DNA from 2 places in the Lactococcus allomyrinae genome. Region 1 is predicted to be linked to the other one. Evidence: predicted binding sites of a transcription regulator. Region 1 holds the regulator's gene; the other holds the start of a gene.
What was found. The regulator CtsR, encoded in region 1, represses protease genes until heat stress. The targets are predictions, from matches to a motif close to TTGGTCAAAAAAGGTCAAANA.

Region 1 (15,599 bases):
AAGAACTTCATGACCCATTTTTACTTCATGACATGAAAAAAGCTACTGACAGAATTCTGTCAGCAGTAGAAAATGGTGAAAATATCCTGATTTATGGGGATTATGATGCTGACGGAATGACAGCAAGTTCAGTTATGAAAACAGCGCTTGATGAACTGGGCGCAGAGGTTCAAGTTTATCTGCCTAATCGTTTTACAGACGGATATGGCCCCAATCTTGATGTTTATCAATATTTTATCAACAATGAATCTATTGATTTGATTATTACTGTGGATAATGGCGTTGCAGGTTTTGATGCGATTGAATGGGCCCAAAATCATGATGTTGACGTGATTGTCACAGATCATCATAGTATGCCAGAAACTTTGCCAAATGCTTATGCGATTGTGCATCCAGAGCATCCTGATAGTGTTTATCCATTCAAGTATCTAGCGGGGGTTGGGGTTGCTTTCAAAGTCGCCTGTGCGCTTTTGGAATATATTCCAAGTGAAATGTTAGATTTGGTTGCTATTGGTACAATCGCTGATATGGTCAGCTTGACTGATGAAAATCGGATTTTAGTTGCACATGGTCTAAAAGAACTTGCTAGAACCGAACGTGCAGGTCTACAAGAACTGATGAAGATTGCTGGCTGCGATTTTGGAAAAATTACTGAGGAAACTGTTGGTTTCCAAATTGCACCGCGCCTTAATGCGCTTGGGCGCTTAGATGACCCTAATCCTGCTATTGAGCTACTTACTGGCTGGGATGAAGAAGCGGCGACATCCATTGCGCAGATGATTGATGAAAAAAATAATGAGCGCAAATCAATTGTGGATAAAATCTATCAGGAAGCATCGGAAATGTTGACTGATGACCCTGTTCAAATTCTCTATCATGAAAATTGGCATAAGGGTGTTCTCGGCATTGTCGCGGGCAGACTTTTGGAGAAAATCCATAAGCCTATCATTATGCTAGCAGAAGAAGATGGGATTTTACGTGGCTCTGCACGCTCGATTGAAGCTTTCGATATTTTTAAAGCACTGGATTCACATCGGGAGTTATTTATCGCTTTTGGTGGACATAAACAAGCGGCTGGCATGACGCTCTCTATCGAAAATGTTGAGAAGCTTGAGCAAGTAATGATCGACTTTATCATGGACAATAACATTGATATGTCTGGAAAAACGGTGCTTGAACTTTCGGGAACTTGTGAATTGGATCGTCTCTCATTGAGTACTATAAATAATTTGGAGGCACTTGCTCCATTTGGTATGAATAACCCTAAACCTCGCTTCCTCGTGGAAAATTATAAAGTAACTCAAAGTCGTAGCATGGGTAAAGACAACAGCCATCTTAAGCTTAAAATCGAGCAAAATAAAGCGCAAATTGATGCAGTTTACTTTGGACATGGCGCAGAAGAATTAGAATTTGAGCAAGCTGAAACAAAACTAGCTGTGATGCTATCAAGTAATAGTTGGAACGGAAACACGACCGTACAACTCATGGTTGAAGACGCCCAAGCCGTTGGAATAGAGCTTCTTGACATTCGGAGTAAGCAAATTAATTTTCCAGAAAACACAAAAATTTTTGCAAAAAATGAGTTAAAACATGGTATAATGGAAGACGTGCTTGTTGTAGACGAGGTTCCAAGTTCTCACACAGGTCTGTCAGCACTGACGGAAGCCTTGTCAGCAGGAAACAAGTTGATTTATTTCAAAAACAAGATTGATAAAAATTACTATCTTACTGGTAGTGGAACGCGAGAGCAATTTGCAAAGTTGTATAAAGCAATTTATCAGTTTCCCGAATTCGATGTACGATATAAGCTGCGAAACTTAGCTGATTATTTGAAAATTCCAGAGCTTTTACTAGTTAAGATGATTCAAATTTTCGAGGAGCTTGGTTTTGTCAAAATTGACAACGGCTTAATGACTGTGGAAAAGAACGCAGCAAAACGTGAAATTTCCGAAAGTAAGATTTATCAAGAACTTCAGGAAACGGTTAAGTGGCAAGAGCTTTTTGCGCTTGCGCCAGTCAAAGAAATTTATCAAAAACTAACAGAAAAATAAAAACTTTCTTACTTATAGAAAGTTTGAAGAAAAGGAAAACTGACAGAAAACTGTCAGCACTAACAAAAATGGAATTAAAAGATTACATTGCAACAATTGAAAATTATCCAAAAGAAGGCATTGTCTTTCGTGATATCAGTCCGCTGATGGCTGACGGAAATGCCTACAATTACGCAGCGACTGAGATTGTTCAGTATGCGCGTGATAAGGAAATTGATATGGTTGTGGGACCAGAAGCACGTGGTTTCATTATTGGCTGTCCGGTGGCTTTCGCGCTTGGTGTTGGTTTTGCGCCAGTTCGTAAACCTGGAAAACTGCCTCGTGAAGTCGTTTCAGCCACTTACGAAAAAGAATATGGTACTGATACATTGACCATGCATGCTGACAGTATCAAATCTGGTCAACGTGTTCTGATTGTTGATGACCTGCTTGCAACAGGAGGAACAATCGGCGCAACGATTGAACTTGTTGAAAAAATGGGTGGTGTTGTCGTTGGTTGTGCCTTTCTCATTGAGCTTGATGAACTCAAAGGGCGTGAAAAAATTGGAGATTACGATTATAAAGTGCTGATGCATTACTAGTTTTTTCTGTCAGTAATCATCATCTCAAAAATTCTGTTAGCAAGATTTTTTCTTAACTTATGGAGAAAGTCGTAAGTACTGACAGAAATTTTTTCGCGTAAAAGAAGGTAAAATATTGACAGCAACTCAAATTTGATATAAACTATAAAAAGAAAATTCAGCCAATAGAGTTTGATTGTTTTGAAATGATAAAATGAGTTCACATCTTGAAGATTTATTTTTATCATCCACTAATTGTTAAACTCACATCTTATAACTGAGTTCGAGTCGCTTGTTGAGTTGTAGATATAAATTTTGAACAATTTAGCGTCTTGGATATCTTAAAATTGAGTTCGTCCTCCTAGAAATGAATGAAAAAAGATAAATCTCTTTGAGAAGTTTTACTTCTTTGCGTGATTTCCTATTTTTCATCATTTCTAAACAGTCGGATTCACATCTTAAATGAAAAGAGAGCAGAAACTTGAAGATTACAGCCTTAGAAGGACAACAAATATCAGAACTTTCAATGATTGAAGTCGCTCATGCACTTTTGGAGCAAAATGGCAAAGAAATGCCATTTGCCGAGATTGTAAAGACAATTCAAGCCTATTTAGGAAAATCAGACGACGAAATCAAAGCTAGTATTTCACGTTTTTATACAGAAATTAATACAGATGGAAGCTTCATTCCGCTAGGAAATAATATTTGGGCACTTCGTTCTTGGTATGCAATTGATGAAATTGATGAGGAAGTCATTGCTCTTGATGAAATCGAAGATGACGAAGAAGAAAAACCAGTGAAAAAACGCAGCAAAGTTAATGTCTTTGGTATTGAAGATGAGATTGATCCAGAAGATGAAGAAGGCAACAAAGAAACAGATGATGATATGTCTTACGATGCTGAAGCCGAAGATGAAGACAAAGATGATGTCGCTGCTTATGATGCCGAACTTGCTGAAGTTGAACTTGATAATGTAGATGAAGATGTCGAACTCGATGTTGATGATGACGACGACGACTCAGACGATACTGATGAAGACTAAAATGCATAAAAGTGAGGTGTCTAACCTCACTTTTATGAATATTTGCTTATCATTTGTAAAACATCAAGATAATGGTTACAATTAGAAAAAGCGAATTTTTAACTTATACTATGGCTAACCCGCTGTAAAAGCCAACAACAAATTGAAGTTGCTTTGTGCAACTTCATAACGAAGAAACATAGTATGTCAAGCGTAGTTATCACTAGTCACTTCGGCTTGCTCTTTAGCAGATTACAATTTGGAACTTGCCATTTTCGTGGCTTATTGAAATCAGAAGTCGAGTAAAGTGAAGATAGGGCGAATGGACATCTGTGGTAATTTAAAGTGGAACTAGTATAGCTTACCTCTTAATCTCGAATAACTCGAGTTACTTGATGATAGGGATTAGAGTTAAATGAAGTTTAATAGAGTTTTTTTATTGGTGACATAGTCATTTCAATATTTGAGTAAAAATAAATAATCCCAAATGAGCAAAGGTAGATTCTCTTTGAATTTGTACCCTTGGGCCTTATAAGGAGAGTAGATTTGGTGGATAAAGACACAACAGAATTTTCTCGAGAGAGTTTTAAAGAAAAAATTTTGCGTCAGCTTGAAGAAAATGCAACACAGCAATCTCATGAAGAACCTGATTCTAATGAGAGCTATTTTGAGCGTCCAAAATCAGATTTTAGAACATTAAATCAAAAAGAATCATCTTCTACATTTGAAAAGAGGAAGGTTGAGTTTGAACCTTATAACTTACCTGCTTTTGATTTTCCTAAGGATGATGATGACTGGGAAGAAGAATCTGAGGAAAAAACAACAGTTTCTCAGGAAACAGGCTCTTTACGTGAGAAATTAGAAGCGCTTGCTTTGGAAGAAACTCAAGAGCAATCAGATTACTCACAATTTTCTAGAAATCAAAATCGATATCAAAAGGAGTCTGGCAAGGAGGAAGTTATTTCAAATCCAAAACAAGCAAACCGACCGCCGAAGCGCAAACCTTCTAAGAAGAAAAAACGTGGTGCTAAAAAGAAGAAAAAGGTAACCGCAGGGCGAATCATCGCTGTGATTGTTTTACTTTTGATTTTAGCTGCTGCTGGGACGGGTTGGTATGGTTATAACTTTATTAAAGCAGGTGTGCAACCTTTAGACAGTAAAAATCATGTGGTGAAGGCTGTCAATATTCCAGAAGGTGCAAGTAGTAAACAAATTGGTGATATTTTGCAAAAACAATCCATCATAAAAAATGGGATGATTTTCCAATACTATACTAAATTTAAAAACTATACAGACTTTAAGAGCGGTTACTACAATCTCTCGCCCGACATGGAGTTATCTGCTATTGCCTCAAAATTAGAAGAGGGAGGCACACCAAAACCAGTTGCTCCAACGCTAGGAAAAGTGACTATTCCAGAGGGATATACCCTAGAGCAGATTTCTAAAGGAATCACGGTTAATGCTGATTCCAAAGATGGTAAGACCCCATTTTCGACGGCTGATTTCATGAAGACCGTACAAGACCCTGTTTTTATTGCAAAAATGGTCAAAGCATATCCAAAACTCTTTGCCAATTTACCTGATAAAAGTTCAGGAGTGAAATATCAACTGGAGGGCTATTTATTCCCTGCAACTTATGAATATACAAAATCATCAACTGTTGAAACGATGATTGAGGGGATGATTTCGGCGATGAATACGCAGTTGACACCCTATTATGGCACGATTGCTACGCAAGGAATGACGGTCAATGAAACTTTGAGTTTAGCGGCTTTAGTTGAAAAAGAAGCGAACAACGATGATGACCGTAGGCAAGTTGCTGGTACATTCTATAATCGAATGAATCAGGGAATGACTTTAGATTCCAACTCTTCGGTTCTCTATGCTGAAGGACAGTTGGGAGCTAAAACAACATTGAAGCAAGATGCAACGATTGATACAAATCTTGATTCTCCATACAATTTGTATGCGAATCAAGGAACGGGACCTGGTCCAATTGATAGTCCAAGTCTATCCTCAATCAAAGCGGTACTTCAACCTGCTCAAAATGATTATCTTTATTTTGTTGCCGATGTGACAACAGGCAAAGTCTATTTTGCTAATACATTAGAAGAACAAAATGCAAATGTTCAAACTTATGTTAATGATAAATTGAAATAAAGCAATGATTTTTCTATAATAGTATCTCACTTGAATGAGAGGAAAGTAGAAAAATTGTTTTAACCGGGAGTGCATCTCTGGATAAAGTTTATAAAAAAAGGAAAAATAAAAATGGAAAAAACATTCCCAATGACCCAAGAAGGTCTTGATAAATTAAAAGCTGAACTTGAAAATCTTAAGCTCGTAAAACGCCCAGAAGTGATTGATCGTATCAAGGTAGCACGTAGTTATGGTGACCTTTCTGAAAACTCAGAATATGAAGCTGCAAAAGATGAACAAGCTTTCATAGAAGGACGTATTTCTACAGTTGAAACAATGATTCGTTATGCGGAAATTGTAGACAACGCTAAAATAGCTAAAGACGAAGTGGCATTAGGTAAAAGAGTAACTTTTGTCGAAGAAGGTGAAACTGACGAAGAGTCTTATCAAATCGTAGGTACTGCTGAAGCAGACCCATTTACTGGTAAAATTTCAAATGAATCACCTATTGCACGTGTCCTTATTGGTAAAAAAGTGGGTGACACAGTCAATGTTCCTTTACCTGTTGGCGAAATGACAGTAAAAATTGTCAGCGTTGATTGATATTGGGAAAATCTTTGGTTGTACTAATAGTGAAAAAACTAAAATTATAACTGTCAGTTAATAAAGTAAAAAATTAATCATTAAAAGCTATCACTGATAGCTTTTTTGTTTACTGACAGAATTTCTGTCAGTTTGTCAGTTCCTTGCAAATTGCTTCTTTTGGTAAAATTCCTAAATTTTAGGTATAATAGTCAGTAATAGTCAAAGATTATATTTTAGATTATCCGACTTTGCTAAAGTTTTTCCCTAATAAAAGAAATTGTAAGGATAAATGATTTAATATACACTCATTCTATTTTAAAATCTAGCAGGATTTTATGCTCCATACAGTTGCGGAGTAATGTTAACTCATGGCTGTTTTTCACAACGGATTAATTATAGAAAATTACTGAAATAATAAAATGATAATTGTACGAATGTATTCATTCAACTTTGAATGCTTGTCAAGGCTGGACGAATATCAAATACGAAAAGAATAGGAAAGGATGGAAAAAATGTCTACTCAAAACACATCGGATATCATTGAAGCCTATCTTAGACGGTTACTTGAAGAAGCACAGGAAATAGAAATAAAGCGCGCTGATTTGGCAAATCAGTTTGATGTTGTTCCTAGCCAGATAAATTATGTCATTAAGACACGATTTACAGCGTCAAAAGGTTTTGATGTTGAGTCAAAACGTGGTGGTGGAGGCTACATCAAAATTGTAAAATACCACTATTCGGCACGGCATGAATTTTTGACAGCACTCTATCAGAAGATTCCATCAAATCTGTCAGTAAAGGCGGCTCATGATGTCATTCAGCATCTTTTTGATGAAAAGGTACTGACAGAACGAGAAGGAAACTTACTATTACTTGTCATTACTGACGGAAATATCAGCCCATTTACGCGTGGAACGATGATGAAAAGTATAATAAACAGATTGGACCGTGATGATGAAATTTGAAAATATAGAATACACAACTACTGTAGAGCAAATACTTGATAAGGCAGCAGAGTATGCTTACTATTATCAGTATGGTGCAATTGAAAGTGCTCATATTTTAGCAGCAATGACAACGACTGCTGGCTCGATTGCTTTTAGTGTACTTGCCGGAATGAAAGTTGATTCCTCAGATTTATTGATTGATGTGGAAGATTTATCTAGCCATGTTGTTGTTAAACGTGAAAAGTTAAGATTTTCTCCTAGAGCAGAAGAAATTATTCAATTGGCGGGACTTTTAGCGATACACAATGGAGCTAAGGTTGTAGGCACAGAACACCTTCTTTATGCTCTTTTACAAATTGAGGATGGTTTTGCATTGCAACTGTTGAAATTGCAAAAAGTGAATATCGTATCTGTCAGAAAAGAGTTAGAAAAGCGGACGGGTCTAAAGATACCCGAAGCTAGGAAAACAGTCACACCAATGTCTAAGAGAAACCTTGCTAAACGAGTTTCAGCGACGTCCACAACACCAACTCTGGACTCAGTTTCTTCTGATTTGACAGAATCTGCACGCGAAGGAAAGCTTGACCCAATGATTGGTCGTGAGGCTGAAGTCGAACGTTTGATTCATATATTAAGTCGACGGACGAAAAATAATCCTGTGCTTGTTGGAGAACCTGGAGTAGGTAAATCAGCGATTATTGAAGGTCTGGCTCAACGTATTGTAACAGGAGATGTTCCAGTTGGACTGATGAATAGTCGGATTATGGCATTAAATATGGCGACTGTTGTTGCTGGTACAAAATTTCGAGGAGAATTTGAAGACCGTTTGACAGCAATTGTAGAAGAAGTAAGTAGCGACCCAGATGTTATTATTTTCATTGATGAACTTCATACAATTATCGGTGCAGGTGGTGGCATGGATTCAGTCAATGATGCGGCAAATATTTTGAAACCAGCACTTGCGCGAGGTGATTTTCAAATGATAGGTGCAACAACTTATCATGAATATCAAAAATATATTGAAAAAGATGAAGCATTGGAACGTCGCCTTGCTAGGATAAATGTTGAAGAACCAACAACTGACGAAGCTATTTCTATCCTTCAAGGCTTGAAAGAAAAATTTGAAGATTACCATAGGGTTGCATTTACTGACGAAGCCATCAAAAGTGCTGTGACTTTGAGTGTTCGTTACATGACAAATAGAAAATTACCTGACAAAGCTATTGACTTACTCGATGAGGCGGCGGCATCAGTAAAAATTTCTGTAAAAAATCAACAAACGAAACGCTTAGAACTCGAAAAAGAACTGACAGAAGCCAAAAAAGAATTAGCAGAATCAGTCATTCAACTTGATGTGAAAGCGTCACGAGAAAAAGAAAAAGTTGTTCAAAAGATTGCTGACAAGATTAATAAATTTTCTGTCAGCACTGACAAAAAACAAGAAGTCACTGATAAAGCTGTCATTGCTGTTGCTTCAACACTGACAGGAGTTCCAATCACTCAAATGACAAAATCTGAAAGTGAACGCCTGATTAAACTTGAGCAAGAACTTCATAAACGAGTTGTTGGACAAGAAGAAGCGATTTCAGCAGTATCAAGAGCAATTAGACGAGCAAGATCAGGTGTCTCAGATAGCCGAAGACCAATGGGATCCTTTATGTTTCTCGGTCCAACAGGTGTTGGTAAGACAGAACTTGCAAAAGCACTAGCTGACAGTGTCTTTGGAAGTGAGGATAGCATGATTCGCGTGGATATGAGTGAATACATGGAAAAACACTCAACTTCTCGTTTGATTGGAGCACCTCCAGGATATGTTGGATATGATGAAGGTGGGCAACTAACAGAGCGTGTCCGCAATAAACCGTACTCTGTGATTTTACTTGATGAGGTTGAAAAAGCTCATCCAGATGTCTTCAATATTATGTTGCAAATTCTTGATGATGGATTTGTCACAGATACAAAAGGAAGAAAAGTTGACTTTAGAAACACAATTATCATCATGACTTCGAACCTTGGGGCAACAGCATTACGTGACGATAAAACCGTTGGATTTGGAGCAAAAGATATCTCCGCTGATTATAAAGCAATGAAAGCACGGATTCTCGAAGAATTAAAACGCCACTATCGTCCAGAGTTTCTCAATCGAATTGATGAAACAATCGTCTTCCACCCACTTGCTACCCATGAAATTGAACAGATAGTAAAAATTATGAGTAAATCTCTCATCAAACGACTGTCAGAGCAAAAAGTTCACATTAAACTCACATCAGCAGCAGCAAAACTGATTGCAGAAGTTGGATTTGACCCTGAATATGGGGCTCGTCCTTTGCGTAAAGCGCTCCAACGCGAAGTAGAAGATGTTTTGAGTGAACAACTTCTGACAGGAGAAATCAAGTCTGGCGATAGTATTTCTATCGGTGTGGCTAATAAAAAGATTAAAATCACTCATATTATTTGAGGTGTAAGCAGTTTCATGTTATAATTACATTAGAAATAAAGGAAAGGACGGTTCTGCAAGCAACAGAAAAGTCTTCTCTAAGAGAGTGCTAAATATACTCTAGAAAAAAGCTTGAATGTGCTTGAAGTCCGTTAAAGAGGTACTCTTATGATCAAATTCAATATCCGTGGCGAAAACGTCGAAGTTACCGATGCAATCCGCGCTTATGTTGAAGATAAAATTGGAAAACTCAACAAATACTTCAACGATGGTCATGAAGTGACAGCCTATGTAAATCTGAAAATTTACACTGAAAAACGTGCAAAAGTTGAAGTGACGCTTCCTGCTAAGAATGTAACATTACGTGCAGAAGATACATCACAAGATATGTATGCATCAATTGATTTTGTTGAAGAAAAACTTGAACGTCAAATTCGTAAATACAAAACTCGAATGAATCGTAAACCTCGCAATGCTAAACCAACAGGGCAAGTTTTTGCAGATGAGTTTGCTCCGCTTGACCAAGCGGATGAAGTAAAAGATGATAGCATCAGCATTGTTCGTACAAAACATGTCGCTTTGAAACCAATGGATGCTGAAGAAGCAGCACTGCAAATGGATATGTTGGGTCATGATTTCTATGTGTTTACTGATGCAGACACTAATGAAACTCATGTCGTTTATCGTCGTACAGATGGTCGTTTTGGCTTAATTGAAACAGAATAAGGATAAAAGGGCTAGGATTTCCTAGTCTTTTTGTCATATTTTTTGATAAATATAATAAGCATTTTTAAGATAAATTAAATAAAAAAGAGGTAAAATTTTAGAAAAAGAATAGAATGAAAATGTAAGCGTAAAACCTTGTGAAATTTAGCTTTGCTAAGATTTTCACTTGAAAATTTAGAAGAAAAATAGTAAAATCAGAGATGTATTAAGAGTGCTTAGCACTTAAAAATAATAAGGAGACTAAAATGTCAATTATTACTGATATTTATGCTCGCGAAGTCCTTGACTCACGCGGTAACCCAACACTTGAAGTTGAAGTTTACACTGAAGACGGTGCATTCGGTCGTGGTATGGTACCTTCAGGTGCTTCTACTGGTGAACACGAAGCGGTTGAACTTCGTGATGGCGACAAATCTCGCTACAACGGACTTGGTACTCAAAAAGCTGTTGACAATGTAAACAACATCATCGCTGAAGCTATCATCGGTTATGAAGTTACAGACCAACAAGCTATTGACCGTGCAATGATTGCTCTTGACGGTACAGAAAACAAAGGTAAATTGGGAGCTAACGCTATCCTTGGTGTTTCTATCGCTGCTGCTCGCGCTGCTGCTGATGAACTTGGTGTTCCACTTTACAACTACCTTGGTGGATTCAACGCTAAAGTATTGCCAACTCCAATGATGAACATCATCAATGGTGGTTCTCACTCAGATGCTCCAATCGCTTTCCAAGAATTCATGATCGTACCAGTTGGTGCACCTACATTCAAAGAAGCGCTTCGTTGGGGTGCTGAAATCTTCCACGCTCTTAAGAAAATTCTTAAAGCTCGTGGACTTGAAACAGCTGTCGGTGATGAAGGTGGATTCGCTCCTAAATTCGACGGAACTGAAGATGGTGTAGAAACTATCCTTAAAGCAATCGAAGCAGCTGGTTACAAAGCTGGTGAAGATGGCGTTATGATTGGTTTCGACTGTGCATCATCAGAATTCTACGAAAATGGTGTTTACGACTATACTAAATTCGAAGGTGAAGGCGGTAAAAAACTTTCAGCTGCTGAACAAGTTGACTACCTTGAAGAACTTGTTTCTAAATATCCAATCATCACAATTGAAGATGGTATGGACGAAAACGACTGGGATGGATGGAAACTCCTCACAGAACGTCTTGGTAAAAAAGTTCAACTTGTTGGTGACGACTTCTTCGTTACAAACACTAAATACCTTGAACGTGGTATCCGTGAAAATGCTTCAAATGCTATCTTGATTAAAGTTAACCAAATCGGTACTTTGACAGAAACTTTCGAAGCTATTGAAATGGCTAAAGAAGCTGGGTTCACAGCAATCGTATCTCACCGTTCAGGTGAAACTGAAGATTCAACAATCTCAGATATCGCTGTTGCAACAAATGCTGGTCAAATCAAAACTGGTTCACTCTCACGTACAGACCGTATGGCTAAATACAACCAATTGCTTCGTATCGAAGACCAATTGGCTGAAGTTGCTCAATACAAAGGTCTTAAAGCATTCTACAACCTTAAAAAATAAGATGTGAAATGTTAAAAACTCTCCTTAGGGAGAGCTTTTTTTGTCCAAGATATTTAGAGCAATCAATAATAGTGGGAGACCAGATTTATCACGTATAATGAAAAGTCAATATATCCATAGTCTTAACAGAAAGATGACAAGAAATCATTGTTGGAATTGCGCCTAGGTATGATACAGGTCCAGCAAGTAAGTATCAAAGGTACTTGATTTGAAAAGAATTATTTTATCCGAATTTACAATTGCTTCGTGGACAGTTTGATAGTTTGTTTCTAGAATCAACGTCAGTGAAAGTAAGAGGATTTTTATCAAAAATGATTTTGCTGTTAGAGAATTTCTCTGATAAAATTAATGGTTCATACTTAAATTTCATAAGTTCCCCTCTAATTTTACAAAGGTTATTATATTATGAAGTATTAAAAAAAATACTCCAAAGATTAAGGAAATTTGGATTATTAAAAAGTGACATTAGGAGTATAAAAATAGAAAAAATTTGTTACAATTAGTCTATAATCATGAGCATTGTATGCTCAATTATGATAAGAAATAGGAAAGCATGAATTAACAATCAATGATTAAAAACTACGAACTTTCAAGTGCCAAAAAATTGACTTCAACACCTGACATGAAAAACTTTACCTATGTGTTGAATCCAACACGAGAAGAAATTGGCACTGTCTCGGAATATTATGATTTTCCATTTGACTATGTTTCGGGGATTCTTGATGATTATGAAAATGCCCGTTTTGAAACGGATGATAATGATAATAATCTGATTTTGCTCCAGTATCCAGCGCTTTCAAATTATGGTGAAGTTGCTACTTTTCCATATTCTTTAGTTTGGACAAAAAATGAATCGGTCATTCTTGCACTCAATCATGAGATTGATAGTCGTATGATTTTTGATAGAGAGTATGATTATAAACGTTACAAACATCAATTGATTTTTCAGGTAATGTATCAAATGACTCATGCTTATCATGACTATCTGCGAGAGTTTAGGACTCGGCGTAGAAGACTCGAAGTTGGAATTAAAAATTCAACTAAAAACGATCAAATTGTAGATATGATAGCAATCCAAGCAAGTCTGATTTATTTTGAAGATGCTTTACATAATAATATTCAAGTTTTGCGCAAATTTATTGATTATTTACGAGAAGATGATGAAGACGGTTTTGCAGATAAGATTTATGATATTTTTGTTGAAACAGACCAAGCATATACAGAAACAAAGATTCAACTTAAATTACTCGAAAATTTACGGGATTTGTTCTCAAATATTGTAAGTAATAATTTGAATATTGTGATGAAAATTATGACTTCTGCGACTTTTGTTTTAGGGATTCCCGCGGTAATTGTCGGTTTTTATGGGATGAATGTTCCAATTCCTGGTCAAGCAATTAAATGGATGGTTTGGGCTATTTTAGTGGTGATTGTCGTGGTAAGTGGTTGGGTAACCTGGCTTTTGCATCGAAAAGATATGTTATAAAATGGGATAATTTATTTATCCTATTTATTTTTTTGTGAAAAAATTATTTTGATTAGTCAAGAGTTGTATTTATCAATATTAGTAAGAAATAGTTTGTGAAATATTGAAAGAAAGTAGATAAAAAATAGCTAAAATATTATAACAGATATTAAAATAATAATAACTGTACTAGTAAAGAATGTGCGATTTATTCAGGATTTTTTTTGATATCCGCAAACTGTATGATATAATTAAAATGTAATCTGAAACAGAAAGAACAAAGGAGATTTTCAAAATGAAAACCGAAGTTACTGAAAACATCTTTGAACAAGCCTGGGAAGGCTTCAAAGGGACTGACTGGCGCGACAAAGCAAGCATCACTCGTTTTGTACAAGAAAACTACAAACCTTATGATGGCGATGAAAGCTTCCTTGCTGGTCCAACAGAACGTACACTTAAAGTTAAAAAAATTATTGAAGATACAAAAGCACACTACGAAAAAGTTGGTTTCCCATTTGATACTGACCGTGTGACTTCTATTGACAAAATCCCTGCTGGATATGTTGATGCTAACGATAAAGAGCTTGAATTAATTTATGGTATGCAAAACAGCGAACTTTTCCGTTTGAACTTCATGCCTAAAGGTGGTCTTCGTGTTGCTGAAAAAATCTTGACTGAACATGGTCTTAGTATTGATCCTGATTTGCATGATGTATTGTCGCAAACAATGACTTCTGTAAATGATGGTATCTTCCGCGCTTACACTTCAGCTATCCGTAAAGCACGTCATGCTCACACTGTTACAGGTTTGCCAGATGCTTACTCTCGTGGTCGTATCATTGGGGTTTATGCTCGTCTTGCTTTGTACGGTGCAGACTACTTGATGAAAGAAAAAGCTAAAGAATGGGATGCAATTACTGAAATTAACGACGACAATATCCGTCTTAAAGAAGAAATCAATATGCAATACCAAGCATTGCAACAAGTTGTAAACTTTGGTGCTCTTTATGGACTTGATGTTTCACGACCTGCAATGAACGTGAAAGAAGCTATCCAATGGGTTAACATTGCATATATGGCTGTATGTCGTGTAATTAATGGTGCTGCAACTTCACTTGGACGTGTGCCAATTGTACTTGACATCTTCGCTGAACGTGACCTTGCTCGCGGAACATTCACAGAAGAAGAAATTCAAGAATTTACAGACGATTTCGTACTGAAACTTCGTACAATGAAATTTGCTCGTGCTGCTGCTTATGATGAACTTTACTCTGGTGACCCAACATTCATCACAACATCTATGGCTGGTATGGGTAACGACGGACGTCACCGTGTAACTAAAATGGACTACCGTTTCCTCAACACACTTGATACAATCGGTAACGCTCCAGAACCAAACTTGACTGTTCTTTGGGATTCTAAACTCCCTTACTCATTCAAACGTTACGCAATGTCTATGAGCCACAAACACTCATCTATCCAATATGAAGGTGTTGAAACAATGGCTAAAGACGGTTACGGTGAGATGTCTTGTATCTCTTGTTGTGTTTCTCCACTTGATCCAGAAAATGAAGAAGGACGTCACAACCTCCAATACTTTGGTGCACGTGTAAATGTCTTGAAAGCAATGTTAACTGGTCTTAATGGTGGTTATGATGATGTGCATAAAGACTATAAAGTGTTTGATATTGAACCTGTTCGTGACGAAATTCTTGACTACGATACAGTTATGGCAAACTTTGACAAGTCACTCAACTGGTTGACTGATACTTATGTTGATGCCATGAATATCATCCACTACATGACTGATAAATACAACTATGAAGCAGTTCAAATGGCTTTCTTGCCAACTAAAGTTCGTGCTAACATGGGATTTGGTATCTGCGGTTTTGCAAATACTGTTGATTCACTTTCAGCAATCAAATATGCAAAAGTTAAAACAATCCGTGACGAAAATGGCTACATCTATGACTATGAAGTAGAAGGTGATTTCCCACGTTATGGTGAAGATGATGACCGTGCTGATGATATCGCTAAGCTTGTGATGAAGATGTACCATGAAAAATTGGCTTCACACAAACTTTACAAAGATGCTGAAGCAACTGTTTCACTTTTGACAAT
Region 2 (15,599 bases), 350 kb from region 1:
TCAGCTCAAATCGGACCTATGAACTTTATAATGCTCCTTTATCTGTGGGGAGCATGATGGTACCGCATTATCATTATGGTCCAGCGATTAATGGTTACGAATACGATCGCTGGGGAGCTTATCATTTTGCTGATTGCAATGGTGTGGGTGTTGACCGTACGGTAGCAACTGGAACAGGGTATACTAGTCTTTATGAATCAAGTATAGCTAAAAAGTTCGAGTCTTTAGAGGAGATTGCCGATGAAGATTTACTCTTTTTTCATCACGTAAACTATAGGCATATTTTACATAATGGAAAAACTTTGATTCAAACGATTTATGATCAGCACTTTGAAGGGGTATCATGTGTTAAAAACTATATTGAAGTTTGGCAAAGTATTCGTGGAGAAGTTGATGAAGATACGTATAATAATGTTGCGGAGCGACTTAATTTGCAACTTTATAATGCTCAAAATTGGTGTGACCAAGTGAATACTTATTTTTATCGGATGTCGGACATAAGTGATAATCAAGGAAGACAGATTTATAAGTAAACATATATTTTTTCCGAACGTTCGAAAAAACCGAACAATGAAATAGAAAAGTTCTAATATTATGGGTTAGAACTTTTTTTATTCGTTCCGGTAGTCTAGAATAAGAAGCATAAAGAATTCCGTGGAAGGATGGAGACTTATTTTGGAAAAAGGAACTTTGCTTTATGAGGGTAAGGCTAAGAAACTCTATGTTACTGACGATTCAGAGGTGCTTTGGGTAGAATATTGTGACCAAGCAACCGCATTAAACGGTGCGCGTAAGGAACAAATTGCAGGTAAAGGAGCATTGAATAATCAGATTACTTCTTTGATTTTCGAGCGATTAAATTCCGAAGGTATAACTACTCATTTTATTAAAAAGTTATCTAAAACCGAACAATTAAATGAAAAAGTAGAGATTATTCCATTGGAAGTTGTCTTGAGAAATGTGGTAGCAGGTTCGTTTGCCAAACGTTTTGGACTTTCTGAAGGATTTGTTTTACCTGCCCCAATCGTTGAGTTTTATTACAAAAATGATGATTTAGACGATCCTTTTATCAATGATGAGCACGTGAAATTTCTGAACATTGCGACTGATGACGAAATTGCATTTTTGAAATCTGAAACTCGTAAAATCAACGAAATCCTTAAAAAGATTTGGTTGGAAATTGGTCTGACTTTAGTAGATTTCAAGTTGGAATTTGGTCGTTTGGCCGACGGTACGATTATTCTTGCGGATGAGATTTCTCCTGATACCTCACGGCTTTGGGATGCGGCTGGAAATCATATGGATAAAGATGTTTTCCGTCGGAATATTGGCGATTTGATTGAGGTTTATAGCGAAGTTTTAGCGAAACTACAAGCGACAAAATAAGAGGAGAATGAGCAAAAATGACAAAAGCAACAGTTTACGTAACCTACAAAGAAAGCATTCTTGATCCTCAAGGACAGGCAGTGCAAAAGGCGGCAAGCAAACTTGGCTATGACAAGGTCGCACAAATCCGTATCGGTAAATATTTTGAAATTGAAGGAACAGGCTCATCCGAAGAGCTGAAAACACAAGTCGAAGCCTTGGCGAGTGAGCTTTTGGCTAATCCAAATATGGAAACATACAGAGTTGAGGTGGTAGAAGAATGAAATTTGCAGTGATTCAATTTCCTGGCTCTAACTGCGATTTTGACTTGCTTTGGGCGATTCGGGATGTGATGGGGGCTGAGGCAGAGTTTGTCTGGCATGATGAGACCTCTCTCTCTGGTTTTGATGGAGTATTGATTCCTGGGGGATTTAGCTACGGCGATTATTTGCGGTGCGGAGCGATTGCTTCTTTTGCCAATATTATGCCTGAAATCAAGCGTCTAGCCGCGGAGGGGAAACCTGTTTTTGGCACTTGCAATGGTTTTCAAATTTTGGTTGAAGCGGGGCTTTTGCCAGGGGTGCTGATTAGAAATGACAGCTTAAAGTTTGTCAGCAAATGGCAAACTTTAAATGTTCTGAATAAGCAAACAAAATTCACAACAGAATACGGTGAAAATGAAGTCATCAACTTGCCCATTGCCCACGGCGAAGGGAAATATGTGGCAGACGAAGCCACGCTTGTTGAGCTGAAAGCGAACAATCAGATTGTCTTTACTTATGAAAACGGCAATCCGAATGGCTCGGTTGACAATATCGCAGGAATTATTAACAAAGAGGGTAATGTGCTTGGTATGATGCCTCACCCAGAGCGTGCGATGGAGGATTTGCTTGGTGGGAGTGATGGTGCGAAGCTGTTTGCTAGTGTGTTGAAGAATTTTGTGAAAGTGGAAGAGGTGAACGCCTGATGACTGTTGAATTATCACCTGAGCAAATCCGTGAGACAAAGATTTATCGTGAATGGGGTTTGACGGACGAGGAATATCTGAAAATCAAAGATGAGATTTTGGGTGGGCGGCTGCCGAACTTTACGGAGACGGGGATGTACGCCGTGATGTGGAGCGAGCATTGCTGCTACAAGAACTCGAAGCCAGTACTGAGGAAGTTTCCAACGACTGGTCCGCAGGTGCTGATGGGACCTGGTGAGGGGGCTGGCGTGGTCGATATCGGCGATGGTCAGGCCGTTGTTTTCAAAGCGGAGAGTCACAATCATCCCTCTTATGTTGAGCCTTACGAGGGTGCTGCGACTGGCTCTGGTGGAATTATTCGTGATATTTTCTCAATGGGGGCGCGTCCGATTGCGATTTTAGACAGTCTCCGTTTTGGGCAGATTGATAATGCACATACGAGACATATCGTGGATCAAGTCGTGGCAGGGATTGCGGGCTACGGCAACTGTATCGGGATTCCAACGGTTGGTGGCGAGGTGGCTTTTGATGAGTCTTATACTGGAAATCCGCTAGTCAATGTGCTTTGCGTGGGTTTGATTGACCAGAAAGACATTCAAAAGGGACAGGCGAAAGGAGTCGGCAACAGCGTCTTTTATGTCGGTGCGAAAACAGGTCGTGATGGCATTCATGGGGCTTCATTTGCCTCGAAAGAATTTGGTTCTGGCTCTGAAACACAGCGTTCTGCAGTACAGGTCGGCGATCCATTTATGGAAAAATTGCTGCTAGAAGCTTGTATTGAAGTGATTCAAAAACACGGTGATATTTTGGTCGGCATTCAGGATATGGGTGCGGCTGGATTGGTTTCATCGACTTCCGAAATGGCTTCAAAGGCTGGCTCTGGCTTACGACTGAATCTTGATGACGTGCCGCAGCGTGAAATAGGCATGATTCCTTATGAGATGATGTTGTCTGAAAGCCAAGAGCGTATGGTGCTTTGTGTCAAAAAAGGGCATGAGCAGGAAATCGTGGATTTATTCAAGAAATATGACCTTGATGCTGTCAATATTGGCAAAGTGACAAACGATGGCTACTATACTTTGTACCACAAGGGGCAACTGGTGGCACACGTGCCTGTTGACAGTCTTGCCGAGGATGCGCCTGTCTATTACCGAGAAGCAAAAGTGCCTGCACGGATTGCGAGATTTGCTGACGAAGCGAAATATATGCCTGTCATTTCTGACGCTACTAAAATCTTTAAAAAATTGCTTGCTCAACCAACGATTGCCAGCAAACGCAGTATTTATGAGACTTATGACAGCCGTGTCATGACCAATACTGTTGTCGCACCTGGCTCTGATGCTGCTGTTTTGCGAGTGCGTGGGACAAAGAAGGCACTCGCAATGACGACTGACTGTAACGCACGTTATCTCTATCTTGACCCTGAAAAGGGCGGTGCGATTGCAGTCGCTGAGGCAGCGCGTAATATCGTGGCTTCTGGCGGCAAACCGCTTGCCATCACGGACTGTCTCAACTTTGGTAATCCTGAAAAACCTGAGCAATTCTGGGAGCTGACGACCGCGGCTGACGGTATTTCTCGCGCCTGTTTGGCACTTGATACACCTGTCATTTCGGGTAATGTATCGCTCTACAATGAAACGAATGGTTCTGCGATTTTGCCAACACCGATGATTGGTATGGTTGGATTGATTGAGGATACTGACCATATCACGACACAGGATTTCAAGGTGGCTGGCGATGTGATTTATCTGATTGGGACGACTGATGATGATTTTGCAGGGTCTGAGTTACAAAAAATGCTGACAGGTGAAATCAGCGGAACGATTGATTTTGATCTCGACGCTGAAAAACGTAATCAAGATTTGGTACTGACCGCAATCAAGTCTGGTCTGGTGCAGTCTGCACACGATTTGTCAGAGGGTGGGCTTGCGATTGCACTGGCTGAATCAGCTTTTGCAGGTAATTTAGGTATGGCTGTCAAATTTGACGGTACTGATGCACAGCTCTTCAGTGAAACACAAGGGCGCTTTATCCTATCTATCAGTGCTGACAAGACTGCTGATTTTGAGAAATTGGCTGCTGACAGTTCGGTCATCTTTGACAGAATTGGTGAGGTTACTGATAGTGCTGTTTTGAATATTAACGATATTTCTGTTAGTAGCGACGACGCGCTTGCTATTTATGAAAATGCTTTACCTGAGTTGATGAAATGAGATCTGAAAAGACGCGAATCAAAATTTTGCGTCTTTTTTGTTGAGAGGACTGATATGAAACTTTTATGAATAAAACATTTACAGCTAGACATACTATTTATTTCACAAATAAGTGTGAGAAATGTCACATAGCGATTTAAGATTGAAAAAGGTTCATGCGTGATAAAACTATCAGTACACTGACAAATATCAAAATTCCACTCTAACTCGCGTTCCCCTTGACAAAAATAATCGTTAAGAGATATAATTGATACTGTCAATTATATCAAAAGGAAAATAAAAAATGACAAGAGAACAAGCGGAGCGTTTTACGGATATTGTCAAGGCGGTGAACCAGTCAGAAGCTGTGGAGAGCTTCAACTTGTATGCACATGGTGAAATGTTGGTGTTGGTGCATTTGGCGAGGGCATTTGGACAGACGATTTTTCCTAGCGAAATCGCTGAGGCAACGCACACTAGTCCAACACGCGTGGCGAAAATCTTGAATACGCTGGAAAAAAAGGGATATATCGTCCGCAAAACGGATGTCAAGGATCGTCGCAAAGTTCAGGTCAGCGTTACTACGCTGGGCAATCAGACGGCTTTGCAAGAAAAAGAGAAAGCACTCACTCGCATCTCAAATGTATTGGAAGAAATGGGGCAAGACGATGCGGAGCAATTTATCGTGCTAATGAGTCGCTATCTGACGATTACCGAGCGGCAAAGCTTGGACTGGGAGGACTGAGATGGCAAAAGATATTCACGGGAAAGTCTATTCTCTTTGGACTTTGGCGCTATTGGTTTTGGTGGCGACCTTTGCGGGAGACTTGAACGCGACCATGCTGGCAACAGCGGTACCAACCCTCATGCGTGATTTCAACATCTCGCTCTCGACCGCGCAGCAGGCTTCAACTTGGTTTTTGCTAGGCAATGGCATCATGATTCCCGTCACGGCTTATTTAGGGACACGTGTTCCGACGAAAATTTTGTATCTTTTCTCGCTTGCGGTACTGTTTTTGGGCGGCATCGTGGCAATTACTGCACCGAGCAGCAATTATCTGTTCTTCATCGTGGGGCGTGTGATTCAGTCGCTGGGCGTTGGTGTGATTATTACCTTACAGATGGTAATTTTTGCGGAGATTTTTCCCGAAGAAAAGCGTGGTCAGGCGATGGCGATTGCAGGGCTGTCACTTGCGGTTTCGCCTGCTTTGGGACCAACATTTGCAGGTTGGGTGTTGCATAAAAATCACAGCTTTTTAGGGTTGACTTTGAGTGATTCTTGGCGTTCGATTTTCATTGTGCCAACGGTCATCATCGGCATTTGTCTACTTTTAGCACCATTTATCATGCGCGATGTTCTGAAAAATAAGACTGTCAAATTGGACATTCTGTCTTTAATTTTGACCGTTGCAGGTTTTGGGCTATTTTTGTATGGATTGACGAATGCTGGTGCTGACGGCTGGATCAAATTTGACACTGTCTTGCTACCAACGCTGTCAGGACTGATTTTGCTTGTCATTTTTAGTCTACGACAGTTAAAAATGACAGCTCCATTCTTGGATTTACGTTTACTGACAAATAAGCAGTTTTCACTTGCCGCGCTGATATTGGCTTTTGTGACGATGGCGATGATGGGTGTGGAAATTATTTTGCCCGTCTATTTGCAAGAAATTCGTGGACTGAGCGCGCTGGGTTCAGGTTTGACTTTACTTCCTGGGACTTTGATTATGACTGTTGCTATGCCTGTTTTTGGTGGTATTTATGACAAAATCGGTGGAAAAATCCTGTCCATCTGCGGTTTCAGTGCCCTGACACTTGCGACCGTTCCCTTTGTTTTTGTCAGCAGTAGCACACCTCACAGCTGGATAATCTTCTTTTATGCCATTCGTGCTGTCAGTATTGCCGCTGTCATGATGCCGATGATGAGCGCCGTGATGGATGCGGTCAGGCCGAGTGAAATGACGCACGCCTCCGCTCTGAGTAACACGCTCAAGCAAGTCGCGTCAGCGCTGATTGTTGCCGTCTTTACGAGCGTGACGACCAAAGTGTCGAAAGACCATCTTCCGTCAGCGCACTTGAAAGTCGAAAATCTCGCCCTCTACCTCACCAAATTCATCAATGCCACGATAAAAGGTTATTCCGCAAGTTTTTTGCTGGCGGTGGTGCTCGGCGCGATTGGTGTTGTTTTTACGCTTTTTTTGAAGAATCAGGAGAAATTTAAAGAATGAACATCAAACAAATCGCTGGAAAAACAGGTCTAAACCCCGACACAATCCGTTATTACGAAAAAGAAAATCTCATCAAAATCCCACGAAATAGCAGTGGCTATCGTGACTTTATTCCGCAAAATGTGGAACGCTTGACTTTCATTAGCAAGATGCGTGCGGCGGGCTGTGGCATTGACTTTCTGAGAAAATATTGCGCGCTGCTTGACGACACAGAAAATCATGACGACGAACAGCGCGAAATGTTGATTGTAGAGGCAAAAGCGGCAAGAGAACGGCTGTCAAATTTGACAGATGCCTTAGATTATCTGGACTGGAAGATTGGCGTGTATTATAAAAATGTCAAGCTGCTTGGAGAACAGTCAAAATAGAAACTTTTTACTTGCATTAGAGCGCACTCCAAGGTTTATAATGAAGTCATCAACTAAGAAATGGAGATTTCAAAAATGAAAAACAATGATAAAGTATGGCTCGTAACAGGCGCTTCAACAGGCTTCGGACGCGCGCTTGTCGAAGAATTGATTGTGCGCAATTACAAAGTAGTCGCCACCGCACGTCAGCTGTCAGCACTGACAGACTTGTCAGATGGTGAAAACGTCCTCAAAACCAGGCTTGATGTGACTGATAAAGCTTCCATCAGTGCCGCAGTCGCTGCCACGATTGAAAAATTTGGTCGGATTGACGTTTTGGTCAATAATGCAGGCTTTGGCTATTTCGGTGTCATGGAAGAATCAGACCAAGCTGCCGTCAGGCGCATGATGGACACGAATTTTTGGGGCGCAAATGACATGACACTCGCTGTTTTGCCTTATATGCGCAAGCAAAAATCAGGACGTATCCTCAACACCGTCAGCCGTGGCGGACTGACAACGACGGAAACGCTTGCCTACTATCATGCGACAAAGTTTGCGATGGAAGGGCTTTTCCAAACATTGCGTAAAGAAGTTGAGCCCTTGGGAATTTTTGTGACGAACATTGAGCCTGGCTCATTTCGCACGGATTGGGCAGGACGCTCGAAAGAAAGCAGTCCCGCTGAGATTACGGATTATGCGGCGGCGCACAAGACGCTTGACCGCCTGAACAGCTATTCCGGTACGCAAGCAGGAAGTCCAGCACTCGCCGCAAAGGCTTTCATCAAAGTGGCTGAGCTGGACAATCCACCCATGCACTATCTCATGGGCAAGGGCGCTTATCAGCTCACCAAGCAAGTTTTTGAAGCGGCGCTTGATGAGTTTGAGACTTACAAAGAAGACGCGCAGCACCTTGATTTTGGCGATGAAGCTTATTGGAAGCAATAAAATTTCTGAACAATAAACGCAATAAATGAGATTTCCGATTTGTTGGAGATTTTGGAGTTGGTAGGAGAATAAGAAAAAGCGCTCAACCAAGCGCTTTTCATACTGTTTAATTTCTAAAAAAGCATTAGAAGTTAGCTGCGCATGTCCATTCGCTGTAAGTCGCTACTACGTGTCTATTCCAGCTGCCCGCTAAAGCAAACGCTGGCAGGGCAAAGCGACAACGCGAAGTGACAACCTTTGCGTTGCACGCAAACCACTTCCTGCGTTCAACGCACTGCGTTGAAGTTGCGGATAAGAAAAGCGAAGCTTTTCTCTTTCGTACACAAGGCAGTATATTTGTAGTTTACATCTAATCAAACACGACTCAAAACATCCTCCACCGAAAAAGAACCCTCAAAAAGCAGTCGCAAAATCAGCACCATTTTATTCGCCAAAATACGCGCGTCAAGCGCAGAATAAGCAGACGCGACAAGCAGCTCGGTAATGTTTTGCTCATAAAGCGTCCATGTCTTGAGGAGACGCAGCCGCAAGTGTGGGGTCTCGTCAATGATTTTTGGGAGAGTGAAAAAGTTTTTCGGGTCGTCATCGTCAGCGATACATTGACGGATAAAGTCAGGATAGCCTTCCCAAACCTTGTCAGGATTTGCCCTCAGCCAAGATGCAATCAAATCCAGGAGAACGGTTTCATCATTAAAAATAATATCATCCTTGCTCGGAAAATATTGAAACAGGGTCTTTTTGGCAATCGCTGAGGCTGCCGCAATTTCCTCGGTGGTTACGCCATCAAAGCCCTTTTCTTCAAAAAGGCGCAGCGCATTTTCTATAATTTCAAGCCGCTTGGCTTTTTTCTTTTCTTCTCTTAAGCTCATAAATTGATTATAACACATTTTTGGTAACTCAGTAACTTTATTGTTGACAAATAAAAAGTAACCGAGTATAATCTTATTTGTAAAAGGTAACTGAGTTACTAAAAGGAAATCAGGTCATTTCACAATGGAAAAACACAACAATATGCGCCTGCTCATGGTGCCCCTCATGCTGGTGCTCTTTATCTCGACGCTTGACCAAACGGTCGTGGCGGCAAGTCTAAGCTCAATCGGCAAAGCACTTGGCGATGCTAATCAAGTCACATGGGTGACGACGGCTTACTTGATTACAAGCGCCGTTACAACGCTGATTTTTGGCAAACTTGGTGATAGCATTGGGCGCAAGCTCATGCTTCAAGTTTCGCTGAGTATTTTTTTGATGGGCTCGCTTTTGTGTGGACTTTCAGGCAATATGTGGTTGCTCATTGCCAGCCGTGCTTTTCAAGGTATTGGTGGCGGCGGTCTCGCTACGCTTTGTATGGCAGTGGTCGGCGACCTTGTCCCACCGCTCGAACGCTCACGCTATCAAGGTTTGATTGGGTTGGTTCCCTCTGTTGCACTGGTTGCAGGACCATTCTTGGGCGGTTTTATTACAGACCAACTCAGCTGGCATTGGATTTTCTTCATCAATTTGCCGATTGGCATCGTGGCACTCGCTTTTATCGCCAGTGCGCTTCATCTTGAAAAACGTCAACTTTCAGGCAAGATTGACATCTGGGGCGCCCTCGTGATTTCGATTGCGACAGCGACGCTCTTACTCAATCTCAGTCTTGGAGGTAGCAGGTGGACATGGGCTTCAGGACAAAGTATCGGTTTATTTGCGACAGCTGCCGTCATGCTCGCAGCCTTTATCTTGATCGAAAGACAGGTCAAATCACCGATTACACCACTGACTTTTTTCAAATCCAATATTTTTACGATTTCTACGATTCAATTTTTCTTGGTTTCAGCAACGATGTTTGTTTTCATGCTTTTTACGCCGATGTATTTCCAAATGCTACGTGGTTATTCTGCAAGTCGCGCAGGCGCAACCGTGATTCCGCTGATGATTGGGGTGATTGTCGCCTCAGCATCACTTGGGGAATTTATCACACGCACAGGGCGTTATAAAATTCTCCCTATTTTTGCGAGTGCGCTGATTGCCATCAGTGCGGTGATGATGGGAATGCTGGGGTCTCATACCAATGTCTGGTATGTCGTAGTCGCACTCTTTATCAGCGGTCTTGGACAAGGGGCAATGATTCAAACCGTCACTGTTGCGGGGCAAAATGCCGTACCTTTTCAGCATATCGGGGCAGCCACAGGTGCGCTCAATTTCTTTAAGAGTCTTGGTGGCTCATTTAGCTCCGTTATTTTTGCTGCTATTTTGGCAAATGCGACGGACAACAGCCAGCTTCCAGCACATTTGGCGCACGGATTCTCTGTCACATTTCTCTGGGTGCTGCCGCTCATGGCAATCTCTTTTATTCTCGCCATCTTCATGAAAGAAAAACCACTCTCAGAAGAAATGGTCAAAATCGCTGCTGGCGAAGCAGAAGCACCAGAATATTAAATAGAATTTATACTACTTCGGTACGCAAGCAGGCAGTCCAGCGCTCGCCGCAAAGGCTTTCATCAAAGTGGCTGAGCTGGACAATCCACCCATGCACTATCTCATGGGCAAGGACGCTTATCAGCTCACCAAGCAAGTTTTTGAAGCGGCACTTGATGAGTTTGAGACTTACAAAGAAGACGCGCAGCACCTTGATTTTGGCGATGAAGCTTATTGGGAATAGCAGATTGCCAATTTTCCGTACAATGGCTGCTCAAAAATCGCTGATATACTACGTACATCAGGTTTGACAAAATTTGTCAAACCAACATTGGAGGCAACATTGTGAGCGAAATACTTGAAGAGGGCAAAGCCATCTGCGAAGAATGCGGCGGCGAATTTTGGGAAGATGAGTTAGAAGACGGCTACTGCGAAAACTGTACGGATTTTCTCATCCAGTGCGGGATTGATGCGATGAACGGAGATTGACATGGGACTATTTGACATCATCGCATCCGTGGGCGATGCGCTTTCGGAAAATGGCGACAAAGCGACCTATTCTGACGAAATCAAAAACGATAAGCGCATTCAAAAAATGATGCATACTGATGGCACAACGCACCAGACCATCAAAGCATCAAAAGTAAAATATAAGAGTGGCAAGGTTACGGAGACACGCTCTTATTACGAAGATTAGAAAAATGGACTGACAGAGTAATTTGTCAGTTCATTTTATTTCTGTCAGCATACTGACAGATGACAAAAACTGTTTTTTCCGAACAATCTTTTCCATAAAACTGAAAAACTCCGCTCAGGGCTTTATATTTCCAGACAATCCAGCTAAAATAAAGCTATAAACAAAGAAATTGACGAGGAAAAGTAACCAATGGCTGACAAAATAAAAACCAATCCCACCCACGTAAGAAAAAATTGGTGGCAAACGCACCCCGATGACGAGCGCTCCCACCTCAACGAAGAATGCGGCCTCTTCGGCGTTTGGGGACATCCAGATGCTGCCCGACTGACTTATTTTGGCCTCCATGCCCTGCAACATCGTGGACAAGAAGGTGCAGGAATTTTAGTCAATGACAACGGAAAACTCAATCGCCACCGTGGTTTAGGACTGGTCACAGAGGTTTTCAAAGACGAAAAAGACCTGTCAGCACTGACAGGTTCGTCAGCGATTGGACACGTCCGCTACGCCACCGCAGGCTCGGCTGACATCAACAATATCCAGCCTTTTCATTTTGATTTTCACGATGGTGGACTTGGATTGGCGCACAATGGCAATCTGACTAATGCGCAGTCGTTGCGCTGTGAGCTAGAGCGCGATGGTGCGATTTTTAGCTCCAACTCCGACACCGAAATCCTCATGCACCTCATTCGCCGCAGCCACCACCCAGAGTTCATGGGTAAAGTCAAAGAAGCGCTGAACACCGTGCATGGCGGCTTTGCCTACCTCATCATGACCGAACACAGCATTCTCGCTGCGCTTGACCCGAACGGCTTCCGCCCGCTTTCCATTGGAAAAATGAGCAATGGTGCAATCGTCGTTGCCTCAGAAACCTGCGCCTTTGATGTCGTCGGCGCAACATGGATTCAAGACGTGGAGCCAGGCGAAATCATCGAAATTGACGACAACGGCATTCACGTTGATCAGTTCACTGACAGCACCAACCTCACGATCTGCAGCATGGAATACATCTATTTTGCCCGCCCAGACAGCACCATCCATGGGGTCAATGTCCATACCGCCAGAAAACGCAGCGGACGCATTCTTGCCCGCGAAGCGCATATTGACGCAGACATCGTCATCGGTGTACCCAATTCTTCCCTCAGCGCAGCCAGCGGATACGCCGAGGAAAGTGGTCTGCCCTACGAAATGGGACTTATCAAAAACCAATACGTCGCTAGAACCTTTATTCAACCTACCCAAGAACTCCGCGAGCAAGGTGTGCGCATGAAACTCAGCGCCGTCCGTGGCGTCGTTGAGGGTAAGCGCGTCATCATGGTTGACGACAGCATCGTCCGTGGCACGACCAGCAAGCGCATCGTCCGCCTCCTCAAAGACGCAGGCGCAGCCGAAGTCCACGTCGCCATCGCCAGCCCCGCCCTCAAATATCCCTGCTTTTACGGCATCGACATCCAAGACCGCGACGAACTCATCGCAGCCACCCACACCACCGACGAAATCCGCGACCTCATCGGCGCCGACAGCCTGACCTACCTCAGCCAAGACGGCCTCGTCGAAGCCATCGGACACGACAAACTCACCCTCGCTTATTTTGATGGGAAATATCCTACGCCACTTTATGATTATGAGGAGGAATATTTGGAGAGTTTAGCGAAGAATGAAGCGAGATAACACAAAAATCAGGTTCAAACGAATCTGATTTTTATAATGCTTCCAAAATTTTGTCAAATAACTTTCTCAAGTATAGCATTTTTCCCATGAACCGTCCCATCCATATGCAAATTGTAAACTCCATCATCAATTAAATCATGCGTTTGGCGTATAGAAAATGCTGACAAAACGGTCAGTATTTTTTATAATCAAAAAGTTTGACCAATACTGACCAATGAGTTATAATAAGAATGTAGTGAGAAAAAAGTTAAAATCACTACCTAAAAAGAATATGAATTTTCATGGAAAGGAATTGAGTTCGCCCTCCTAGAGACTAGGAAAATAGATGAAATGGAATCTGACACGAGGTGTCAGAACCACATTTCCCTAATTTTCTACGTCTCTGAGCAGTCAACGAAAATCTGACAACTAGGTTATCAGATTTCTGCTGTCCCTGAAGTCTAAGCGCTAAAGCGCTAAGACCCTAGGGCGGGCTCACATCTTGATTATGGACATCGAAAAAATGACAACAACAATGCAAGAAAGTCTTGCAGCGGCGCAGCAAATTGCGCAGACACGGCATCAGCAGGCGATTGAGATTCCGCATTTGTGGCGGATTTTTGTGCAACCAAATAGTTTTGGCGCAAATTTTTATAAGGATTTGGGGATTAATCTTGATGAATTTACCTCAATGATTGAGCAAGAAATTGATAAGATTCCGTCAGTAGAGGGCGGCTCGGTCAGCTATGGGCAAGGGTTGAGTCAAGACTTGTTCAAACTTTTGAATGAAGCGGATCAGATTGCTAAGAAAATGGGCGATGAATATCTCTCAACAGAGATTGTTTTGCTGGCGCTTTTTGAGTTGAAGCAAAACCCATTGACCCAATATCTGATGGCGCATGGAGCGAGCAAGCAAAAGGCTGATGAAGCCGTGAAAAATTTACGTGGAGGTGATAAAGTGACGAGTCAAAATGCAGAAGAAACTTACAAGGCGCTGGAAAAATACGGGGTTGACCTTGTGGCGCAAGTCAAATCAGGCAAGCAAGACCCTGTGATTGGGCGTGATGAGGAGATTCGTGATGTGATTCGCGTCCTTTCTCGGAAAACAAAAAATAATCCGGTGCTTATCGGTGAGCCGGGTGTTGGTAAAACGGCGATTGTCGAGGGCTTGGCACAGCGAATTGTGCGCAAAGACGTTCCTGAAAATCTGAAAGACAAGACGATTTTCTCGCTAGATATTGGCGCGTTGATTGCGGGTGCGAAATATCGGGGTGAGTTTGAGGAACGTTTGAAAGCGGTGCTGAACGAGGTCAAAAAGTCTGACGGACAAATTATTTTGTTCATTGATGAGTTGCACACGATTGTGGGCGCAGGCAAGACTGAAGGTTCGATGGATGCGGGAAATCTGCTCAAACCAATGTTGGCGCGTGGTGAGCTACATTTGATTGGCGCGACGACTTTGGACGAATACCGCAAATACATGGAAACGGATAAGGCATTGGAACGGCGTTTTCAAAAGGTTTTGGTGACAGAGCCGACAGTTGAAGATACGATTTCTATCTTGCGAGGGCTGAAAGAGCGCTTTGAAATTCATCATGGTGTGACCATTCATGATAATGCGCTCGTGGCAGCTGCAACGCTATCCAATCGCTATATCACTGACCGCTTTTTACCTGACAAAGCCATTGACCTCGTTGACGAAGCTTGTGCGACCATTCGGGTGGAAATGAATTCCTTGCCAACTGAGCTTGACCAAGCCAATCGCCGTCTGATGCAGCTTGAAATCGAAGAAGCAGCACTCAAAAAAGAACGCGATGATGCGTCTAAAAAACGGCTGGAAATCTTACATGCCGAAATCGCTGAACTTCGTGAGGAAAATAACCAGCTTAAAAGCCAATGGGAAGCAGAGAAAAAGGAAGTTAGCAAGATTTCTGAAAAGCGAAATGAGTTAGAAAAGGCACGTCATGATCTGGACGAAGCGCAAAATGATGGCAATCTCGAAAAAGCAGCCGCTCTGCGCTATGGCAAAATTCCTGAAATTGAAAAAACGCTCAAGGGACTTGAAGAACAGGCGAAATCTGATGATTTGACGCTTGTCCAAGAGTCGGTCACAGAGGAGCAAATTGCCGAAGTGGTCGGGCGCATGACAGGTATTCCCATTACCAAACTGGTTGAGGGGGAACGTGAAAAACTGCTTCATCTGCCTGAAACTTTGCATGAGCGTGTGGTTGGTCAGGATGAAGCCGTTGAGGCAGTATCTGATGCGATTATCCGTGCGCGTGCGGGGATTCAAGACCCTAATCGTCCGCTTGGTTCCTTCCTCTTCCTTGGTCCGACTGGGGTGGGTAAAACGGAGCTGGCGAAGGCTCTGGCTGAAAATCTATTTGACTCTGAGGAACACATGGTGCGGATTGACATGAGTGAATACATGGAAAAGCACAGCGTTTCTCGCTTAGTCGGCGCCCCTCCAGGCTATGTCGGCTACGATGAAGGGGGTCAACTGACCGAAGCTGTGCGGCGCAATCCTTACACGATTATCCTGCTTGATGAGATTGAAAAGGCGCATCCTGATGTGTTCAATATCCTATTGCAGGTCTTGGACGATGGACGTTTGACGGACTCCAAAGGTGTCTTGGTCGATTTTAAAAATACAGTCCTCATCATGACGTCAAATGTTGGTTCGCAATATCTGCTGGATAATGTGGACGAAAATGGTAAAATTTCAGAAGAAACGATTGAAAATGTCCTCGGACAACTCCGTTTACATTTCAAACCCGAATTTCTCAATCGGATTGATGATACCATTCTCTT

Region 2: clpB (ATP-dependent chaperone ClpB) is a predicted target of CtsR. The motif match lies at 13,004-13,024, and genes of this name have one in related genera.

The regions. Positions count from the first base shown of each region.
Region 1 is NZ_CP032627.1:95,710-111,308, forward strand. It holds gene recJ (single-stranded-DNA-specific exonuclease RecJ) at 1-2,051, shown strand, start outside; gene D7I46_RS00555 (adenine phosphoribosyltransferase) at 2,120-2,632, shown strand; gene rpoE (DNA-directed RNA polymerase subunit delta) at 3,093-3,653, shown strand; gene mltG (endolytic transglycosylase MltG) at 4,179-5,792, shown strand; gene greA (transcription elongation factor GreA) at 5,904-6,374, shown strand; gene D7I46_RS00580 (CtsR family transcriptional regulator) at 6,869-7,321, shown strand; gene D7I46_RS00585 (ATP-dependent Clp protease ATP-binding subunit) at 7,311-9,761, shown strand; gene hpf (ribosome hibernation-promoting factor, HPF/YfiA family) at 9,909-10,466, shown strand; gene eno (surface-displayed alpha-enolase) at 10,712-12,013, shown strand; gene D7I46_RS00600 (magnesium transporter CorA family protein) at 12,582-13,499, shown strand; gene pflB (formate C-acetyltransferase) at 13,774-15,599, shown strand, end outside.
Region 2 is NZ_CP032627.1:447,531-463,129, forward strand. It holds gene D7I46_RS02240 (alpha-glucuronidase) at 1-533, shown strand, start outside; gene purC (phosphoribosylaminoimidazolesuccinocarboxamide synthase) at 676-1,386, shown strand; gene purS (phosphoribosylformylglycinamidine synthase subunit PurS) at 1,404-1,649, shown strand; gene purQ (phosphoribosylformylglycinamidine synthase subunit PurQ) at 1,646-2,332, shown strand; gene purL (phosphoribosylformylglycinamidine synthase subunit PurL) at 2,332-4,545, shown strand; gene D7I46_RS02265 (MarR family winged helix-turn-helix transcriptional regulator) at 4,874-5,269, shown strand; gene D7I46_RS02270 (DHA2 family efflux MFS transporter permease subunit) at 5,271-6,752, shown strand; gene D7I46_RS02275 (MerR family transcriptional regulator) at 6,749-7,120, shown strand; gene D7I46_RS02280 (oxidoreductase) at 7,196-8,047, shown strand; gene D7I46_RS02285 (TetR/AcrR family transcriptional regulator) at 8,401-8,934, opposite strand; gene D7I46_RS02290 (MDR family MFS transporter) at 9,041-10,465, shown strand; gene D7I46_RS13630 (hypothetical protein) at 10,557-10,688, shown strand; gene D7I46_RS13230 (hypothetical protein) at 10,790-10,933, shown strand; gene D7I46_RS02300 (hypothetical protein) at 10,935-11,141, shown strand; gene purF (amidophosphoribosyltransferase) at 11,331-12,809, shown strand; gene clpB (ATP-dependent chaperone ClpB) at 13,297-15,599, shown strand, end outside.